Linked DNA regions of Methanotorris igneus Kol 5. The protein of the gene in region 2 binds, or shares a complex with, the protein of the main gene of each other region. Links are inferred from orthologs where the notes say so. Each region holds a gene or a part of one and is shown on either strand. Other genes may lie near its edges. The genes, in order: METIG_RS00370 and METIG_RS04170.

Region 1 (11,172 bases), 780 kb from region 2 along the record:
TATCAAAACTGCAGAAAAATTGGGAGGAAATCCATTTAATTTAACCGTTGCAGCATTAAGAATGTCCAAAAGAGCAAATGCAGTTTCAAAACAACATAAAAAAACTACAGACCAAATGTGGAGTTGGGTAAAAGATAAATGTGAAATAATCAGTATAACAAACGCTCAAGACAGGCATTATTGGCAAGATAAAATCATAAAAGAGGCTGCAGAAAATTACGACTATGAGAAATTGAGAGAGAGAAAAATGGAATTGAAAAAAATGCTTTTTGGGGAGGTTGCAGACCAAACTGGAAAAATTTTTGATCCAAATGTGATGACTGTTGTGTGGGCAAGGAGATTTGTAGAGTATAAGAGACCATATTTGCCATTGTATGATGAAAAAAGATTAAGGAAGCTATTAGAAAGTAACAAGATGCAGATAATTTGGGCTGGAAAACCACATCCAAACGATTCACAAGGGCAAATGACCTTTAACTGGATAGTATCAAAAACAAGAGAAATGAAAAATGCTGCCATACTTACTGGATATGAGTTAAAGCTAAGCAAGTTATTAAAAATGGGTTCTGATATCTGGTTGAATACACCAAGGAAACCTTGTGAGGCCTCAGGAACTTCTGGAATGACGGCATCGATGAATGGTTCAATCCACATGAGCACATTAGATGGCTGGCATGTAGAATGGGCTGAAATGTATCCGGATGATAGTTTTACAATTGGTGATGGAGTAAATACTGATGATGCTTATGAAGCTGATTGCATGTATAAAGAATTGGAAAAAGCTGCTAAAATGTATGATTCTGACGCGTGGTGGGAAAAAGTTGCAAACTGTGTTAACCATATTGTTGAATATTTTGATGCGGAGAGAATGGTAAAAGAATATGCTGAAAAAATGTATAAGTAGTAATTCTTATTTATTTTTAGTTTTATAATTTTTAAATTTATCAAATAACTGCCAAAAATAAACATAAGTTTAATGCATAATAACTTATGTGTCTTTTAATACAACTTCTTTATTTCTTATAAGAAATATTGAGCAATATTTTTTTCTTAAAATGCTAATAATATGCAAAAAAATCAAAAATTTTATATAGTTGTTTTTTACTTAACTCATGTTGTTAAAGGGGGTGATACTATTAAAAAATATGTAATATTATTGAGTTCTATCCTTATTGCAGGGGTTTTATTTAGTGGTTGCATGCAAAACGAGACCAAAACTGAAACCCCAACATTAAAAGTTGCCTACCTTCCAACAGACCACCATGCAGCATTATTTGTCGCTGCTAAGGAAGGAAATTTATTTAAGGATAAGTATGGTATATACATGAAAGAAATCGAACCAAAGAAAAAATATGAACTATATGAAAATGGCAAAAAGGTTGCTGATGTTGAGTTAGTTCAAGTTGTTGAAGGTGGAGCAAAGATAATGACCTTAATGGCACAAAACCAAATTGACATTGGATTAAATGGGGTTCCACCAGCGGTTTTTGCAATAGATAAAGGAACAAAGGCAAAGATTATTAGTGCTTTGCAGGGAGAAGGTTCAGCAGTTGTAATAAGGAAGGATATTCCAGCAAATAATTGGGAAGAGTTCATAAACTGGATAAAAGAACAACACGCAAATGGAAAGCAAGTTAAAATAGGTTACCCATTACCTATTTCAATACAGTACGTTATGATAAAAAAAGCCCTTGAAGCAGAAGGTATAACATACACTGAAGATCCAAATAACAAAGAAGCTATGGTTTTATTAATAAACTGTAAAGGACAAAAATCCATGCCACAAATGCTTTCCCAAAAAGAACTCGATGCGGTAATTGCATGGGAACCAACGCCAGAAGTTTTAAAAACAGAAGGCATAGGAAAACCTATAGTTTATAGCAAAGACTTACCACCAAAAGGAATGTGGAAAGACCACCCATGTTGTGTAATTGCTGCATCAGAAGATGCTTTAAATAACAAGAGAGATGCTGTAAAGGCGTTCTTAAAACTCATAGTATTGGCAACAAAAGAAATTAATGAAAACAAAGAATTGGTTATAAAAGATAGTGCAGAATGGCTTGGAGTTGATGAGAAAGTTGAAGAAGAATCAATACCAAACATGAAATTTGACACAAACCCAGAACCATTGAAAGAAGGAACATACTTATTCGTTGATGTAATGAACAAACAAGGAGCAATGGATGGAAAACTTAAAGGTGTAAGTAACAAGAGTGAAATTGATAATATCTTGTTTGACTTCAGCATTTACAACGAGATAATGAAAGAGTTAAATGAATAATTTCTCTTCTTTTATTTTTCTTTGTTTTTCTTTCTTTTTTATAAAATGGGGTTTAAGTTTAGTCAATTTATTCTATTTTTTTCGAATTAACAGCAAGTTATTTATAGTTGTGTGTTAAAAATGGCAAGTAAATTCTTTTAAATTTAAGATTAAATTTTTCTCTGCTTAGAATTTTTATGCCAATACATTGCATTATAAAATTTTACTTTTAATTAACAATAATTCTACACACCATATTCTAAGAACTTATAGCAATTTACAACAACATTGAAATTTTTTAAATGTTCACAAATTTTTGAGGTGTTATTATGGATCCAAAGGATATTGTATTAAAGAAGAGTGATACAGAAGGATTGAAAGAGATTCCTATTGAAGGGCCGTGGTTGGATGATGAGATAAGTTTAGAGGATGCAGTTAAAAATTACTATGAAAAAATTGGATTCCAGGCAACACACTTAGGAAAAGCCATTAAAATCTGGAAAAAAATTGAAGAAAAAAGAAAAAACGGAGACATAACGGTATTCTTTGGATACACATCAAACATTGTTTCATCAGGGCTTAGGGAGATTATTGCATACTTAGCAAAGCATAAAAAGATAGATGTGATTGTTACAACAGCAGGAGGAATTGAGGAAGATTTTATAAAATGCTTAAAACCATTTATATTAGGAGATTGGAATGTGAATGGTAAATTTTTGAGAGAGAAGGGAATTAATAGAATAGGAAATATTTTTGTTCCAAACGATAGATATATTGAATTTGAAACATATATGACAGAATTTTTCGACAGAATTTTAGAAATGGAGAAGAAAGAGCAGAGAGTTATAACCGCAAGCGAATTTTGTTATGAATTAGGTAAGTTTATGGATGAGAAATTAGGCAGAGAAAAAGAAAAATCCATCTTATATTGGGCATATAAAAACAACATCCCAATATTCTGCCCAGCAATAACTGATGGTTCAATAGGAGATATGCTCTACTTCTACAAAAAAAGCAAAAAGGATGAAACATTAAAGATAGATGTAGCAAATGATATTGTTAAGTTAAATGACATTGCAATAAATGCAAAAGAAACAGCATGCATTGTTTTAGGCGGTTCTTTACCAAAACACAGCATTATAAATGCCAATTTATTTAGAGAGGGAACAGATTACGCCATATACATAACAACAGCAGTGCCATGGGATGGCTCTTTAAGTGGGGCCCCACCTGAAGAAGGAGTTTCATGGGGAAAAATTGGAGCTAAGGCAGATTACGTGGAGATTTGGGCTGATGCCACACTTGTATTCCCAATTTTGGTTTATTGTGTAATGAAAGGTTAAAAAATATAAAAATTATAGTTTCGGACAAAAATATTTGGAATATTAGGCATCATTAAAATTTTTTAAAAGTCAAGTTGTATCAATAGATACAAAAAGAAAAATATAAATGGATTAAAAACTTCAAATACTAACACACTTTTACTAAGTTTTATTTTAATGATTTTGGCAATGAGAATCTTATAACTTTAATTTTAAAAACTTAATAAAAACTATAAAAATCCATTTAGAAGTATTTGTCTAAATCTTTTATGCATGAAACAACTAATTCAACAGTTTTTTCCACATCTCTCTTATCGATAACTTCAACTGGTGTGTGGATGTATCTTGCTGGGATAGAAATTACTCCAGTTGGGATACCATCCCTTGTTAAATGGATTGCTGTAGCGTCTGTTGTTCCACCTTCACCGACTTCATATTGAACTGGAATATCATATTTTTTGGAGATATCTCTTATCATGTCCAATACCTTTGGATGAGTGATCAATCCTCTCCCTGCTGCATCAACTATCCCCACAACAGGCCCTTTTCCTAATTCAACTGGTGCATCTTCCATCTTTATTCCCGGATGGTCTCCACAGATGGTAACATCCAACGCCAAAGCAACATCTGGATTTATTCCAAAGGCAGATGTCCTTGCCCCTTTTAAACCAACTTCTTCCTGGACTGTTCCTACTGCATAAACTTGGCAGTTCAAGTCCTCATCTTTAATTCTCCTCATAACTTCCAATAAAACTGCACATCCTACCCTATCATCAAATGCTTTGCATGTAAATCTGTTTTTCCCTAACTCATTGAATTCTGACTTGAATGTAACCCATGTTCCTATCTCAACACCCATTTCAATTGCCTCTTCCCTACTCTCTGCCCCAATGTCAATAAACATATCCTCATATTTAATAAGTTTGTTTCTCTCGCTTTCTTTCATTTTGTGTGGTGGTTTTGAACCTAAAACCCCAATAATATCTCCCTTATTTCCATGAACAATGACCTTTTGGTTTAGGATCATCTGGTCATTTATGCCCCCAATTTTTGTGAACTTCAAGAATCCTTTTTCATCAATGTATTTAACCATTAACCCAATCTCATCCATGTGTGCAGCAAGCATTATCTTTGGCCCTTTATCTCCCTTTCTCGCAATTAAATTCCCAAATTTGTCCACGTAGATTTCATCAACCATTGGCTCAAGCTCTTTTTTCATTAACTCTCTGACTCTATGTTCTCTTCCAGAAATTCCTTTTTCCTCTGCAAGCTTTTTTAAATATTCAACTACCCTCATCATATCACCACTTTTTATTGTTTGTTAATTTTTATTTAAAAATTAATTTAAAAATTAAATTTAAACTTTGCCAAAAATTTTAATTCATCGAGAACTGTGGTCATTTATAACGCAAATGATTGTACAATAGATTACTTAGATTGCCAATCTCTTTTGGGCTCAATTTAAAAACTCTTTCATCAACATTAAAGTCAATATTTTCTAAGATTTCTTTTATTTTTTCCCTCTCAACGCCCAATTCATGGCATGAATTTATCAACGCTCTCCTAACTGTTTTATTCTTATGCTGGAACAAAGCCCTTAAAACATTCTCAAAAAATTCCTCATCTTCAACTTTAAATAATGGCTCTCTCTTAACTATTTTCACTATTGCAGAATTTACCTTTGGCCTTGGAGAGAAAGCAGAAGGTGGAACTTTGCATATAAATTCAATATCTGCCTTGTATTGAACAGCAACACTTAATCTTCCGTAATCCTTTGTTCCTTCTTTTGCTACCATTCTTTTAGCAAACTCATACTGATACATCAAAACAGCAACATCAAAATCAGTTTTTAATAATTTGAATGTTATAGGAGAGGATATTTGGTAAGGCAGATTAGCAACAACCTTATTAAACCCTAATTCATCAAAATTAACTTTTAACGCATCTCCCCAAATGACATCAACATTGTCATACTCTCTCGTTATTTTTTCCGCGTATGGTCTTAATTTTTCATCTATTTCAATAACATATACTTTTTTGGCATTTTTAGCAAGTTCTTCTGTTAAAATCCCTCTGCCCAACCCAATTTCTAAAACTACATCATCTTTAGTTAAATTTGCAGCATCCACGGCCTTTTTAACGAAATTCTTGTCTATTAAAAAACACTGTCCTAATTTCTTAGATGGTTTTATAGTAATCCCCCATTTTTTATTTATTTTTGAAAATCTACAAAAAACAAAATAAAATTAAGTTAAATGAGTTTAATATAAGTTTAGTATTAAGTTAAGTAAGTTAGCAATTAGCAATAAGTGTGTTAATTATTATTTCAAGAGCTGCACGACCTTTTCCTCTATGTCCTCTACTGGTTTGCCTACTATGTTCGCTAATGCTTCTGCAAATATCTTTGCATATTTCATTACATATTTTCTCTTTTTCTCTTCTTCTTGCTCTCTTCTTATTCTTGATAGGTGGTGTTCAAGTTCCCTCGCACAAATCATCAATGCTTGCCTTATCTCGTTGAATATCTCTTCATTTTCATTTTCACTGCAGGCAACTGCCTGTTTTCCAGCAGAAGTGTATGGGACGTGTGTAGAGATTAAGTTGACAAACACTGTTATTGGCACATCTTCCCCTCTAAGTCCATACCTCTTCCAATTAATGCTTTTAACTGCCTTAGTTAATCCACATCCACCAGCATCAAATAATAGAGGAACGTGGTTTGCAAATCTCATAATTTCCATTTTTTTACCTTCATCAGATTGCCTTCCAGCATCCCCACCATACGCTATCGCTACTTCAACAGCGAAAGGAATTCCTCCCTTGTAGGTTTTTGGGTTCCTTGTTATTGCCTTAACAAAGTCAGGATTTAGTAAAGATTTGAGAGACTTTTCAATATTCTCTGCCCCTATAGGTCTTAAACCACTTGTTGAAGGTGCTATAAAGTCCATATCTTGGAGACATCTTACAATAATCTCTGCATCTTCCCAAGTTAATTCCTTGGGATTCTTTGATAATATATTTTTAATTTCTCCTTTAAATCTCTCCAATTCTTCGTCAGAGACCATGCCTTTTTCTTTCAATGCCTTTACGAACTCTTCTGGTGATTTTGTTATGTGCTTCAATCTCTTTCTAAATTCTTCCATAGTGGATGCAGATAGGAAATTCTTCTCTGCATAATCTATGAAGTTTTCTGGTTTCTTCTTAAAGTGGTGTTTTATCTCCTTTATCTTTTCTTCATCAAATTTGTCAAATAAATATTCCATTATCATATACTTTAAAATAAACCTTTTAAGTTCATCCAAACTTTCTGGGAGGAAGTTTATAACATCTTTTAATTGTTTTATCTCTTCTTCATCAATATATTCTTTGAACTTGCTAATGTAATCATCGATATTGACATTTAAATAACAATTTACCACAATGCTCCAAAATACACTATTTCTATAATTTTCCAATAATTTGTCCCTTAACATGTAATTTTCCAAATCTTTAATCCTTTTAGATGAAAATCTTGAGAGTTCTTGAACAAGCATACTTGAAACTTTTTTTGATGATGTCTTTCTTGATATGTAGAGGAGTTCATCAGGTGTTAAACCATATGGGTGTGGTTTCATCTCCTCTGGTCTTTTTGGGATTTCATGGGATACTCTATCAAATACTACAATATCCTCTGGGTCCTTCAAAGTTATCTTTGCATGCGGAGTTGCTAAACTAATTCTCCTCAAGTATTCATAAGGTCCATATTCTCCTCTATTGTAAGTAACCTCCTTAAATTCACCCTCAACCCTTGTTCCTCTCCAATTCCCTTTTCTTGTTTTGTGGGATACAACCTCCCCTTCATTTTTTTCAACACTCATCTTTATTTCCATTTCGTGAATTACTCCATCTCCAGTTGAGGTCGTAATTTTTAATGGCTTTCCTGTGGTCATTTGAGCAAACAACAAAACCCCTGCAGCCCCTATACCTTGCTGCCCTCTTGATTGGACAAGCCTATGCATCTTAGAACCAGCAAGCATCTTACCAAAGACCTTTGGAACAAACTCGGGTGGAATTCCAGGTCCATTATCTTCAACAATGACTTTGTAGTGGTCAGTTCCTAACTTCTCTATCTCTACTTTAACATCCGGTAAAATTTCTGCCTCTTCACATGCATCTAAGCTATTTGTTACCAATTCATGAACAATTGTGGTCATACTTCTTAATTTTCCACTATATCCAAGCATGTGCCTATTTTTCCTAAAAAATTCCGCTACTGAATGTTCTTTAAATTCTTCAAATAAGTTCTCTGCCATGTCATCACCATAAACATTGAGTTATGAAAATTACAAAAAATAAAACAAAAATCAAATCAATTAAAATAAACATAATCATAATTAACATAAATAATTAATGGTTTAATACATAAAATAGTTAACTATCAAAAAATATAATTTAAAAAAATTAAAAAATAGAAAATAGATTAGAAAGATTATTCATTCCATGTTATTTGTCCTTCGCTCCACTTACCTACAACTTTAATATCATATTCTCCATCGACTTTTACAACCTTCCAAATTTCATAATCTTGTGGGACATCTCCATTTTCATCAAATGTCTTTTTACCACTTGCTCCAATGTAGTCTTTACTTACCTCATACAATGCCTTTTTAATTGCCTCTCCATCATAACTTTCTGCTTTCGCAACAGCCAATATTGCCAATTTTGTAGCATCGTATGTAGTGTCACAGAACAATCCTGGCTCAAAGCCAAACTTAGCTTTGTATGCCTCTGCGAATTTCTTGTATGTTTCTGTGTCTTTTGGTGAGTATGGTCTTGTTCCAATCATACCAACCATGTATTCAGCAACTTCTGGGTCTTTAAACATTGCCTTATCAGCAATACCTTCTGATGATAACCACTGTGCTTTTATTCCTGCAATTCTTGCATCTTTTAATAATTTTGTTGCTGATTCAACATAACCTACTAAGATTACTGCATCTGGGTTGTATTCTTTTATTTGTTGAATTTCTGCTTTGTAATCTGCTGCATTAGGATTGTATGGTATTGTTTTTGCTTCTCCTTTAAAGTTTTTCTCTATTTCTTCTGCCATACCTAAACCATAGTCGTTGTTAATTGCTAATATTACAATCTTTTTGAATCCTAAATTGGTTGCCAAATCTGCCAATGCTCTACCCTGCAATGCATCGCTACCAACGGTTCTAAATATGAAGTTATTTGGATCTACTTCTTTTGAGCTTATTTTTGCTAAAGTTGCTGATGGTGAGATTACAACAACCTTCTTAGCGTTTGCAAGGTTTGCAATTGCCAATGTTTCTGATGATGTCATTGGACCAACAATAATTTTAACTCCTTCAAGGTTTACCAAATCATTGAATGCCTTAACAGCAGCATCTGGCTGGGTTTGGCTATCTCTTTCTATTAAAATTACCTTAATCTTTTTTCCATCAATTTCTTTTCCATCAAGTTCATCTTTTGCAAGTTCAGCAGCTTTTAACATTTTTTCTCCAATTGGTCCCAAATCTCCAGTTTGGTCTAAAATAACACCAACTTTTACTTCTTTCTCTGCTCCTCCTGCTTCTTTATTTTGGTCTACGCATCCGCAGAGTATTGTTGCTATTGCTAATAACCCCACTACAAAAAATGCTATCTTTTTAATGCTCTCACCCCCTAAATATTAAATAACTAAAATGTGGGATTATATAAATATATCGAAAATGTTTCTTTTTAGGAACAAAACTTGACACAAAATGAATGAAAAAATAAAAATATTTGGCAAAACTGAAAGTTTTGCCGTATGTCTTTTGGCAAAACCCAATGGGTTTTGTCGTATATTACCTGAACTTTAAGAAACCTTTGAAATAGTTTTCAAAAACATATCTTACAACATCAGAGGGCTTATCCATATCTCCATATTCGTTAATATACTCCACCAAACCACTATTTTTTATAAAGTTTAGGAGTTTGTCTATTTGGTTGTTGCTCATTTTTAAAAATATCTTCCTAATTTTTAAGCCTCTATCTATTTCTCTTCCAATTTCTTTTTTCCAAAGTTTTTCATAATTTTTTAGATAATTTAAATCGTAGTCGTTTGATAGATACTCATCAACAATCTTCCCACAAATCTTTGCACATTTTGCTCCGTAATATAGGCCTCCCCCTGTTAGTGGTTTAACCTGCCCAGCGGCATCCCCAACCAAAAGAACATTATTTTTTACTGTCTTTGAATAACCTATAGGTAAAGTACCCACTGAAAATTCTGTAATAGTTGCATTTTTGAGTATTTCCTTTGCTGTTGGATGGTTATTTATGAAATCCAATAATTTTTTGTAACAATTGCCTTTATCACACAATCCCACTCTAACCCTATCTTTTCCCATTGGAATAATCCAAATAAAAAACTCCTTACTATAATCTTTGTCAATAAACACATGGACAAAATCATCATCAACATTCACATTAACCATTTCAAACTGACAACTTGATAAAATCTCCCTATTTTTATTATTAACCAACCCAACTGATTTTCCTATGGTGGATTTTGCCCCATCAGCTCCGATGATGACTTTTGGTGATATCTCAAACTCTTCTCCCATATGGTTTAGGATTAATTTATACTTATTTTCCTCAATTTTTATTCTTCCATATGTTTTTAACAAAAAATCAACACGTTTCGATGCCCTTATTGCAATATCTTTGTCCATAACTTTTCTTTCAAAAACATAAGCTCTTATTTCTTCATTTCCAATATTTACGGTTGTGTTCTTTGCATGTATATATGCCCCCCTAATTTTATTTACACAACCTTTTGGATTTCCTAATTCCTCAACCCCTTTTTTACTTATCAACCCCGCACACTGCAAAGGAACCCCTATACTCTGATGCTCCTCAACGATAAGGACGTTGTGGTTTTTTATACTTTCCCCTGTTATGCATCCAATGGGGCCTCCTCCAACAATAACAACATCGTATTTTTCCAAATCCATAATATCCTCCAAAGGTTTATTTATCTAAAAAACTCAAAAATAAATTTAAAAATCTATCTAACCTTTTTTACTTTAATTAATATAAAAATAGTGGTGATTTTATGATATATATTGTTGGTATTGGCCCAGGAGATAAGAGGTATTTAACATTAATGGCTATTGAAATTGTAAAAAATTCGGATATGGTTGTTGGAAGTAAGAGGGCTTTGGAATTATTTGATATTGAAGAAGATAAAAAATGCTATCTAACAAAAAATTTGAGGGAAGAACTCAAGGAAATAATAAACTCTACAAAAAACAAAAACATCAACATCGCCATTTTATCTACTGGCGACCCATGTTTTAGTGGGTTGTTAAAGACGATATTGAGTTTAGGAGTTAGGAAGGAGGATATCGAAGTAATATCTGGAATCTCATCCATCCAAATTGCAGCGGCAAAATTAAAAATATCTTGGGAGGATTATGAGATAATAACACTCCACGGGAAAGAAGAGAATAGAAAGAAGTTGCTAAATTTAATAAAAAACAATCAAAAAGTTATTTTTTTACCAAACAATTTAAAAGAAGACATAGAATATCTAATAAATAACGGTGTAAATCCAGAGAA
Region 2 (11,071 bases):
CTGTAGCTCCATCGATTTCAACATCAAGCAATGGACAGTTCAATGCATTCATAACAGCTTCTTTTGCTCTCTTCTCGCTGTCACTCTCACCAATACCAATCATTGCCATTCCACCATTACTCATAACTGCCCTGACATCAGCGAAGTCAACGTTTATGAGACCATCTTTTGTGATGAGTTCAACTAATCCTCTAACAGAGTTTATAAGGACTTCATCAGCTACTTTGAATGCTGTTTTTAATGGGATGTTTGGCACTATTTCCAACAATTTGTCGTTTGGAATGACAACTATTGTATCCGCTACATTTTTTAATTTATTTAACCCTTCTAACGCATTTTGCATCCTTATTTGTCCTTCCATTGAGAATGGTAGTGTTACTATTGCAACTGTTAATGCCCCTAATTTCTTAGATATCTCTGCAACAACTGGGGCAGAACCGGTTCCCGTTCCTCCGCCTAATCCACAAGTTATAAACACCATGTCTGCCCCTTGTAATTCGTTCTTTATGTCTTCTGCGTTTTCTTTTGCTGATTCTTCACCTATTTTTGGATTTCCACCAGCACCAAGCCCTCTTGTTAAATTTCTACCAATCAATATTTTTTTATCTGCCTTTGTTTTTAATAATTGTTGAGCATCAGTGTTAATAGCAACAGTTTTTGCCCCTTCAATACCTTCAGAGGTTAATCTATTTATTGTATTGTTTCCAGCCCCTCCACAACCTACTACTGTTATTCTGGCCTTTGCTTGTTCCAATAATTCCAATAATTCTTTATCTACATCAGATAATGGCTCGTTCTCATATGAGAAATCATCATTTTCAATAATATTTTTTAAGAATTTCAAGATCCAACCTCCATTGTAATTGTAGATTTATAGTAGGTTGTTATGTATGTATTTTGGTATGTGTTATGCCGATAAAAATTAATATAAATATTAAGTTATAATTTTAGTGAGAATATATTTATTATTTGCTTTTATATTTTTTATGAGGTTATTTAGGTAAATTTATTAAACCACCTAAATAAAACAGAGAAAAGAATTTTTCAATTTATATTAATTTAAGTGATAGGGTTGTATCAATCAATATACAATATAATAATTAATTAAGAAGAGATTTTAATATAAAAATTTATTGGTTTTAATTTATCTCATTTAAAATTTTTATTGTGGTGAAATAATGGTAATTTCAAAATCAAGAGAAATAGCAAGAAAAAAGATTTTAGAGTTGGCAAATAAAATGTATGAGGATCTTTTAAAAGGTAAGAGACCAAAGATCAAACTACCCATCAGAAGTTTAACCAACGCGAGATTTGACTCTGAAACAGGAACTTTCATGTTGATGGGTAAAGAAAAAGAAAGGACCTTAACTGTGAATCAGGCAAAAATCTTTGCTCAAACAGTGAAGATGTTAGAATTTTCAAAGCAACTCTTAGATTCAAATGACTTCTCAACACTTAGGGAAGCATATTATGTTTCCAAAAATTGGGGAGAGGCAAGATTTGATGACCAACAACCATCAAATAACGTTATTGAGGATTTAGAGGCGGCATTGGATGTGCTAAGAGAGGATCTTGGATTTATTCCAGAAGAGGATGGTTCGGCAGTCGTTGGACCATTAAAAATAATTGATAGAACCCCAGAAGGGGAAGAGATTAAAGTGGATTGTACAAAATTAGGAACTGGAGCATACAACATACCTAATGACGTAACAAGGTTGGAATTTGAGACAAATGCTGACTTTATATTGGCAATAGAAACTGCGGGTATGTTCGCAAGGTTGAATGCCGAGAAGTTTTGGGATAAACACAATTGTATCTTAGTTTCATTGAAGGGGGTTCCAGCAAGGGCAACAAGGAGATTTATAAAGAGATTGAATGAGGAACATGATATCCCAGTTTTAGTATTTACCGACGGTGACCCTTACGGGTATTTGAATATTTACAGGACATTGAAGGTTGGTAGTGGTAAGGCAGTGCACTTGGCAGATAAACTTGCAGTTCCTTCTGCAAGGTTGATTGGTGTAACTCCTCAAGATATTATTGATTATGACCTACCAACGCACCCATTGAAGGAACAGGATATTAAGAGGATAAAGGATGGGTTAAAGAATGATGACTTTGTAAAATCCTTCCCTGAATGGCAAAAAGCATTAAAGCAAATGTTAGATATGAAGGTAAGGGCAGAACAGCAGTCTCTTGCAAAATATGGTTTAAAATATGTTGTTGATACGTATTTACCTGAGAAAATAAAGGATGAAAAGACGTGGCTACCTTAAATTTATATATTAAGAGGAACAATTTCATTTTGAGGTGATAGGATGAGTATTGATTATTATGATTACGAGGCATTATTGAAGAGGGCAAGGGAACAACTTCCAGAAGATGTATTTAAAGATGCGAGGTTTGAGATTCCTGAAGCAGAGGTCTTTGTTGAAGGTAGTAGGACAATAATCAGAAACTTCAAAGAAATTGCTAAATTAATCGATAGGGATGTAAACTACTTTGCAAAGTATATTATGAAAGAACTTGGTACTGCTGGAGATCTTGAAGGAACAAGGTTAGTTTTGCAGGGTAGATTTAGTGGTTATTTAGTAAACTCAAAAATCCAAGATTTCTTGAAGGAATATGTTTTGTGCCATGAGTGTGGAAAACCAGATACAAAAATCATCAAAGAAGGAAGAATACATATGCTCAAATGTATGGCTTGTGGTGCTATAAGACCTATAAAATTGATATAAAACCTCTCTACTTTTTTGAAATTTTTTAATTTTCATTTTTGCAATTACAAATTTTAAATGAAGGGGGAGATTTTGGGTTTTGGAATAAGAATAGAATTTATAGAAAATTTATTTGAGAGGTTTTTAGAGTTAAACACCAAGTTAAAATTTATAGTAACGTATGTAATGTGTTGGGTAGGTTTTTTATTTTCGCTATCTATTGGGAAGTTGATAAGCAATATATTATACGAGCCAGTAGAGGTTGTGAGTGAAGTTGGAACTGCTAAATTTCATGTAGTTTCATCTGCAGTTTCTTCTAAGATGGGTGTTAGTTATTATTCTATAGTGCTATCTTATTTTATAAACAATGCATCAGCATGCTTAATTATAGTTTCTGCATTTGTTTTAGTATCTCATTTGTATAAAAAAGAAATTTCGAAGGATTTGAGTAATTTTAAAGAATATTTAAGGACATTGCTGCTGTTTTATTTAATTGTAGTTATAAATCCAATAACTGGGTTCGTGGGCTGTTTCATAGATAGCAACAAGCGCAAAGTTTGTGTATTTTCGAGTAGCGTAATTTTTATATATCATGAAATATTAATTATTTATGACAGTACAGTCTCCGATATGTGGGGTCTTAAGCCCGAATGGAGACTGTTGAGAGCCTTGAAGATGTGGGGAGTTTCCGTTCCCCCCGAAAGCCAGCCAATGAAGATGGGAGGCTGGAAGGTTATCCGCTACGACAGTTTCGTATGTTTTAAAAGTAGCGGATAACCAGAACGGGTTAATATACAGTTGAGTGATATAGTTGCAATAGTTCCACATGGGGTTTTTGAGTTTGCTGGGTTTGCATTGGCTATAGTGCTTGGTATTGAATCTGCAAATCATATCTTGCCAATAATAAATCAAAAAAATAGAAAGAATAAATTTATTTTAATAGCCATGCTCTTGTTATCTTTGACATTTATTGGGGTTGCTGCTTTTATTGAACCCTTTGATTGGTTAATTTATTCTTATGCAAAGAATAATGGTATATCTGTGCTGGAAGCGATGATTATGGCTTATAGAAATTTAATCTCCTACTTTTTGGGGATTTAACTTTGATAGGTCAAAAAATAGGAGGTTGGAATTATTTATTTTTCGATTCTTTCAATGCTAATTTTAACTTTGTATTTCTCTCCGTTTGGTGTTTTTATTTCCCATTCTTGTTCATAATCTGCCTTTATCTCTTCAACAAATTTCCCCCTAACTTCCTTCTCAATTTCTTTTAGCATTTCTTCACTAAATTCAATTCCTTCCATTTTTACTTTTATCTTCTCCTCAATATCTAAGTCCATATCTTTCCTCATTGCCTGGATTCTTCTTATAACTTCCCTCATCAACCCTTCCCTTATTAACTCTGGGCTCATTTCAATGTCTATGAAGACGTTTCCTTTTGAGAATTCCATTCCAATAATGTTTTCTGGAATCTCCATTCTAAACTCAACGTATTCTGGTTTTATGATGTAGCCATCAACTTCAATCTCTCCATCCTTAAGTTTTTCTCTCAACTCTCTTGGGTCGAATTTGTTGATGATTGCTACGACCTTTGGAACATCACTTCTATATGCTTTACCCAACTCTCTGTAGTTTGGCTTGACAATTAAGTTGCCCTCAAACTCTCCAATTTCAATTTCTTTTACGTTTCCTTGCTCTTTTATTATGTGGGCGTATTTTTTAACTGTTTCCTCAATGTCTCCAGTTATAGTTATTTTCTTTATTGGATATCTCAATGTGTATTTTGCTTTATCTCTTCCTCTCAATATAGCATCAACTATGTCCCTAACAATTTCCATTTCTTCCTCTAATTTCTTATCAATAAACTTTTCATCAACAGTAATTCTGTTCATGAATATGCTCTCTGGCATGTCCTCTGTTTTCAAGTTTTGGTAAATCTCCTCGCTTATGTGCGGAGCAACTGGAGCCATGATTGTTATTAATTTCATTAACACATAGTATAGTGTTTGATATGCTGCCAATTTATCAGTATCGTTTTTCTCTTTCCATGTTCTGTCTCTAATCAACCTTATATACCATCTACTCAAATCATTCAAAATGAAGTCTTTTATTTTCCATGTGTATGTGTGGAGGTGAGGAATTTCTAATGCTTCTATGCAGTCCTTCACGACTGAATTTATTTTGCTTATAATCCATCTGTCTTCATCTCTCAAATACTTCATATACTCATCATTTGGCTTAAAGTCATCCAACACCATGTAATTTACAGCGAATGCATAGGAGTTCCACAATGTGTTGAACATACTCCTTACATCATCCATCTCATCCCAGACAAACCTTAAATCTTCCCAAACCTTATTTGCACTGAGTAAGTAGAACCTCAACAAATCTGCCCCATATTTTTCAACAACATCATCTGGATTAACTATATTTCCTAAGCTTTTACTCATCTTGTCTCCTTTCTCATCTAAGGTAAACCCATGCATGAGACATTTTTTGTAAGGAACATCTCCAAATACAACTGCACTTAATGCATGTTGTGAATAGAACCACTTTGTAACTTGGTCATGCCCCTCTGTGATGAAGTCCGCTTTTTTAAGTTCTTTTGCTCCAATTGATGCGTAAGGAGCCAATCCAGAGTCAAACCACACATCTAAGACATCTGGAATTCTCTTCATCTCTCCTCCACATTCACATCTTAATATAACTTTATCTACTGTTGGTTTATGCAAGTCATCCAACTCAACGTCATTAATCATTCTCTCTTTTAACTCCTCAACACTACCTATAACAACATAATTCCCACACTTCTCACAAACCCAAACTGGGATTGGGATTCCCCAATATCTTTGCCTTGATATGTTCCAATCTCCAACGAATTTAACTCCATTTATATACCTTGTCTCAACCCACTTTGGAACCCAGTCAACGGTTTTAGCGTGCTTAATAATATCATCTTTAATTTTTGAAATTGAGAGATACCACTGTTCTGTAGCCCTAAACAATAATGGGGTTTTACATCTCCAACAGTGTGGGTAGCTGTGTTTTATCTTTCCTGCAAATACTAAGAGCCCTTTATTTTTGAGTGTTTCAATTATATCATTGTCTGCATCTTTAACAAAGATTCCTTTCCATTTTCCTTCAACATATTTACCTTCATCGTCTATTGGTGAATATATTGGCAACCCATACTTTTTCCCAACTTCAAAGTCCTCTTCCCCATGTCCTGGAGCGGTATGGACAAGCCCAGTTCCTCCCTCTAATGTAACATGCTCTCCTAAGATGATGGTGTGGGCATTTTTCAATTCAGCAAATTCTTTTTGCCTTTCGTTCTCCTCCAACAATGGGTGGATGTATTTTATTCCTTCTAAATCCTTACCTTTAACTGTCTTTATTATCTTGTAGGATTTTATGTTGTTTTGTTTCTTTGCTTTTTTCATTACGTCCTCAACTAACTTCTCTGCAATAATCCATGTCTCCTTTCTATCTTCAAATTCAACCTCAACATATGCATAGTCATACTCTGGATGCACAGCAACTGCTAAGTTTGAAGGTAATGTCCATGGTGTTGTTGTCCAAATGACAATGTATTCATTCTCTTTATCCTTAACTTTGAATTTAACATACACGGACGGGTCGGAAACTTCCTTATATTCCCCTCTAACCTCATGCTCTGCCAATGATGTCTCACATCTTGGACACCAATATCCAACTCTCAAGTCCTTTGTTAATAAACCTTTTTCATGTGCCTTTTTTAATGTCCACCATCCAATCTCCATATATTCTTTTGTTATTGGCATGTATGCGTTTTCCCAATCCAACCAAACTCCCAAGTTTTTAAATTGCCCTTCCATTATTTCTTTGTGTTTCAAAGCGAATTCTTTACATTTTTCAATGAAGTTTTCTGTTCCAATTTTTGTTTCTATCTCTTTTTTGTTTTTTATTCCAAACTCATTCTCAACCTTAACTTCTATTGGTAATCCGTGCATGTCCCATCCTGCTTTGTCTAAAACATTGTATCCTTGCATCCTCTTAAATCTCAATACAGTATCTTTAATTATCTTGTTCCATGCAGTTCCTAAGTGTATTGCTCCTGAACAGTATGGAGGACCATCAACAAAGTAATATTCTGGCCCATGTTCGTTCATCTTTTTTACTTTTTCGTATATTTTATTTTCTTCCCAAAATTTCTTGATTTTTTTGTCTAATTCTCTAAAATTTACACTCTTCACTTGTTTCATTTCCTCACCTCAAAAATTTTTTTATATTTTTTGTCCTATCTACTATTGAATCATTTTTTTCTAAATGTTCCTCTTTGGGTTCATCGAGTAATTCTTGATTGAGATTTTCAATTTTTTTCAAAATTTTTTTGTCATTTATCCCTGCCAAATCATATAACTTTTTGTATATACGGGCTAAATCGAAGTTCTCATCAACAATAATATCCATTAATTCTTCGAACTTAATTTTTGATGTTATAATACCCCACTTATCTCCAAATATATTATTTTCCAATATATACTCAGTGGCATCTAATATCTTTAATGCAGTATCTATTTTTGCAAGATTTGCAATAGTGTTGGCAAGTTCATCTTCCAATTTTTTTATCTTTATTGACAGTTGATTATTTAAAATTTCATCATCATATTGACTACGTAATTTATCTAAATCAGCTCTAATCTTTTTTAGGTATTCTATTTTTTTAATACCTTCTTGATGTAGAATTTCTTTCTCTTTCTTAATTTCTTCTATTGAAGGATAATCTTCAAAAGATAACATAATCCCCCCTCCCCGATTAGTTATAAAAATGAAGATTGTTATGTGTTTTTGTGTTTATTTTTCTTTATTTTTTTGCTGTCTTTTTTGCTTTTATAATAACCTTTTAAGACAGGCATTCTTGGAAAGTCTCTAAGTAAATCTTCGTACATTTCATATCTTTCACTGAGGACAACAATATGTGCTGGTGGATGAATTTTTCTTATTCTATCAATAGCCTTTGGAGCACTTTCTTCAATTTTTGCAAGACATGCTTTTTTACAAGGTTTTTTAATCTCTCCCAAAATGTGTTTTAATATCTCATCAGCTGCTTCTGGCAATATAATTCTTGGTTTTCCAATAATGGTTAATTCAGCATGTCTATCGACATCTGCTAAGGCATTTTTTATTTTTTCATAATTATCTCCTCTTATCAACAACAATACCATAATATTTCACCGTGTTTCTTTGGTTTTTATTACATTTGGATGTATTATAGTTTGTGAAATTCTTTTCCATATTCAACCCATTCTAAAAATGATAATAATTTATGCAGAATCTAAAATAAAGCATAATTTAAATATTTAATTTTAATTGAAGATTGTATTCATTTATAACGCAAACGACTATATAAGTTATTTGACATGGCTTAAATATTCCTCAAGCATAAACGGGAAATCCCTTGCTTTAACGAATCTCAACCCTAATCTTTGAGCCCATTTTTCAACGCCCTCATCACTTGCCACAACAGCAGCATCAAGCTCCTTTGCTAATAAAAGAACATCTAAATCAGGAGCACTATCTAAGGTTCCTACTCTCAATGCACTTCTATATTTATTTCTGAAACTATTTATTGTTTTTGATAGAACTTGATTAATTACTTCTTCTCTGTTTAGTTCCTTTGATTGGGATAAGTTGTAGGTTTGTAGTGCTGTCTCATACATTGCATTTTCGCTAATTCTCATACCCTTGTTTATTCTCTCCCTCAAATCTTTGATATACTCATAGAATATTTCCGAAGGTATCTTTATCTCGTATCGGTTTGGGGTTTTTTTCACTAACCATGTGTCTACTTTAACTATTATATCCTTTGGACAATTTTCTCTTTCTAAAAATCCGATTAATTCATTATATACAGACGGATATGGGATATGGCATGAGATATCTAATTTCATCCTTGCCTTAGCGATTAAATCAAGAATTTTATTTGTGCTTTCGGTGATTGTCTTTACTCCCAACGCCTCTCTTACTGAGGTGTCGGTAAGTGCCGTTGTATCTAAACAAAATCTCTGTTTTCTTGGCAATATATCCACCTAAGCCACTTTTAATCTTAAATGTTGTTTTGTGAACATATAAAGATTTTGGAAAGTTGTTGATGAACAGTAAAAAATATAAAATAACATGAAGACAAAAATTAAATAAAACAATACCTATTGTTATAATTCAATTGTGTGGCTATGTTTAAATAAGTCATACTTGAATTTAATAATTATGATAATTATAATACTAATTAATGTGTCAACTAATAACTAACATTTAAAACAAAAGTTATTTTACAACCTACCTTATTGGAGGTAAAGTATGATACTAATTATAGGATATGGTTCTTTTGGGCGTAGGGTCGTAAATCATGCCAAAACTATCGATACTGTTGTAGTGGTTGATAATAAAGAGACAGTTTTTGATTCAGTTGAGCAGGTTGATTTTAAATATATTGTTGGAGATGCAACGGATGTAGAGGTTCTTAAGAAAGCAGGGATTGAGTTAGCAGATACTATAGTTATCTTAACGAATAATCCAGAAATCAATAGGAAAATAGCAGAATTGGTTTGTGAATTGAATCCAAAAGCCCACAAAATTGTAAGGGGGATTCCAAAATATCCTGACTTGTATGATGAGTTGCCAATTGATAGAATTATTTACCCATTAGAGAGTGCAGCAAGAGAGGTTATAAAAGAAATTGAAAAATCAAAATTAAAGAGGAAGTTGTTTGACCTGAAAAATATATTAATTAAAGCTAAGAGAGAATGTCTTGGATCAAATAATGGTGAAAAAGAAGGTAATAAGGAGAAAGATATAGCACCTCTCTTAATAGTCACACATAATAATCCCGACCCAGATGCTATGGCAAGTGCGATGGCATTGAAAACTATAGCTTCAAAATGGGATGTTGAGGCAGATATTGCATATGGAGGAAATATAGGGTTTGATGAAAATAAGGCAATGATAAACTTACTTGGTATAAAAATGAAACACATTAGGGACGTTGACTTAAGTAAGTATTGTGCTATAGCAGTGGTTGATACATCAAGTTCAAAAAATCTGCCATTTGACCCGGAAACAAAAGAAATTGATATTGTTATAGATCATCACGAAAATGGTGATTTAACTGCAAGATATATGGATGTTCAGTCAGATGTTGGGGCTACAGCAACAATTTTAACAGAATATTTGAGGGAACTTGACATATCCCCAAGCAGGGATTTAGCAACGGCGTTATTTTATGCAATAGCATCAGACACAAACTACTTTAAAAGAAAAGTGACAAAAAAGGACTTTGACGCTGCGGGTTATTTGCAAGGACTAATTGATGCAAAGACCTTGCAGATGATTGAGAATCCTGATATGGATACAGAAACAATGGAAGTTCTTGCAAAAGCAGTTCTAAATAGAAAAATTGTAAAAGGAAACATTGCACTCTCTTATGTTGGTGAGATAAGTAATAGGGATGCATTACCAAGGGCAGCAGATTTCTTGTTGAGGATGGAGGGAATAACAACAACATTTGTATTTGGTATTGTGGGGGATAATATCCACATATCCGCGAGAACTAAGGACTTGAGGGTTGACGTCGGGGATATTTTGAGAAAGGCATTTGATGGTGGAGGACACCAAGCAGCTGCAGCAGCCTATATACCATTAGGTATATTTAAGGCCGTTTCTGATAAAGAATCTCTGAGGAAACTTGTTGAAGAGGCAATAAGAACAAAAATCTTTGAAGTTATGGGTATAAAAGAAGAAGAAAAACAGAAAACATCAGAATAGTTGTGAGGAAATGTTTAGGAGAACTTGTAGTAAGAGAGTATGCCGAATGAAATGGGGCATCCGTTTTGGGGGAACCTTTAAAGGTTTCAAACAGAAAAATCAGAGTAATGTGAAAAAATGTTAAAAGAGCTTATAAATAAGATACTTTGGCATCCCAAATACAACCCAGAAGATTTTGAAATTGTTTATTTGCATAGGGGAGCGGAGAATAATAAGAAAGTTATATCTATGGAGAAAGTTATATCTATGGATGAAGTGCATATTGAGGGCTCTTTTATAGTTCATGATACAACCCACATTCCATTTCATAGAATTTTAGAAATTAGAAACAAAAAAACAAAGGAAATTTTATTCCGAAAGCATGATAAAGATACTAATTTTGTCAAAGAATATGAAAATGAAGATATTTAAAGATGTGGTTTTCTATTTTGTGTTATCTTATAGTTGTTTTGTTAAAATTAAACAAAATCCTTTGGATTTGTTGTTCGAACTGATCTGATGGCAAACCTCAATGAAATAAAGCAGTTAGCAAAGTTTTGTTAGGATGGGATAGC

The links.
Region 1: the proteins of METIG_RS04170 (region 2) and METIG_RS00370 are in contact, whole or in part, in a crystal structure (PDB 2ZBK), measured with the Saccharolobus shibatae proteins. The link is inferred for Methanotorris igneus Kol 5 from one-to-one orthologs. Residues at the interface, in WP_218258439.1 of Saccharolobus shibatae: Phe25, Leu26, Val29, Glu30, Gln31, Leu32, Lys34, Gly35, Glu36, Pro37, Phe70, Leu71, Asp72, Leu73, Ala76, Lys77, Met80, Val83, Leu84, Ala86, Ser87, Tyr90, Asp91, His110, Ser111, Leu114, Lys115, Ser116, Glu126; in WP_218266310.1 of Saccharolobus shibatae: Glu463, Lys467, Leu469, Tyr471, Leu472, Lys473, Tyr474, Ile475, Pro476, Glu477, Val478, Arg480, Ser481, Leu482, Thr484, Phe485, Leu486, Ser488, Glu503, Lys507, Leu508, Lys511, Ile518, Glu519.

Annotation. Positions count from the first base shown.
Region 1 is NC_015562.1:78,958-90,129, forward strand. The notes cover bases 5,390-8,266. They hold METIG_RS00370 (DNA topoisomerase VI subunit B), read right to left. Parts: upstream 7,875-8,266; coding sequence 5,904-7,874; downstream 5,390-5,903. Other genes in these bases: rsmA (16S rRNA (adenine(1518)-N(6)/adenine(1519)-N(6))-dimethyltransferase RsmA), read right to left, coding at 5,390-5,774; METIG_RS00375 (ABC transporter substrate-binding protein), read right to left, coding at 8,051-8,266. In the rest of the region: glgP (alpha-glucan family phosphorylase), read left to right, coding at 1-904; METIG_RS00350 (ABC transporter substrate-binding protein), read left to right, coding at 1,067-2,281; METIG_RS00355 (deoxyhypusine synthase), read left to right, coding at 2,590-3,603; METIG_RS00360 (M42 family metallopeptidase), read right to left, coding at 3,827-4,879; more of rsmA, read right to left, coding at 4,980-5,389; more of METIG_RS00375, read right to left, coding at 8,267-9,214; METIG_RS00380 (geranylgeranyl reductase family protein), read right to left, coding at 9,414-10,565; METIG_RS00385 (cobalt-precorrin-7 (C(5))-methyltransferase), read left to right, coding at 10,667-11,172.
Region 2 is NC_015562.1:852,455-863,525, reverse strand. What follows is about bases 452-3,227. They hold METIG_RS04170 (DNA topoisomerase IV subunit A), read left to right. Parts: upstream 452-1,178; coding sequence 1,179-2,276; downstream 2,277-3,227. Other genes in these bases: METIG_RS09110 (hypothetical protein), read left to right, coding at 2,811-3,227; METIG_RS04165 (translation initiation factor IF-2 subunit beta), read left to right, coding at 2,319-2,738; ftsZ (cell division protein FtsZ), read right to left, coding at 452-844. In the rest of the region: more of ftsZ, read right to left, coding at 1-451; more of METIG_RS09110, read left to right, coding at 3,228-3,494; METIG_RS04155 (hypothetical protein), read left to right, coding at 3,516-3,818; ileS (isoleucine--tRNA ligase), read right to left, coding at 3,854-6,958; METIG_RS04145 (hypothetical protein), read right to left, coding at 6,963-7,496; METIG_RS04140 (DUF356 domain-containing protein), read right to left, coding at 7,535-7,921; METIG_RS04135 (RNA ligase partner protein), read right to left, coding at 8,108-8,785; METIG_RS04130 (DHH family phosphoesterase), read left to right, coding at 9,054-10,517; METIG_RS04125 (DUF504 domain-containing protein), read left to right, coding at 10,635-10,928. UniProt on the Methanocaldococcus jannaschii protein: Relaxes both positive and negative superturns and exhibits a strong decatenase activity.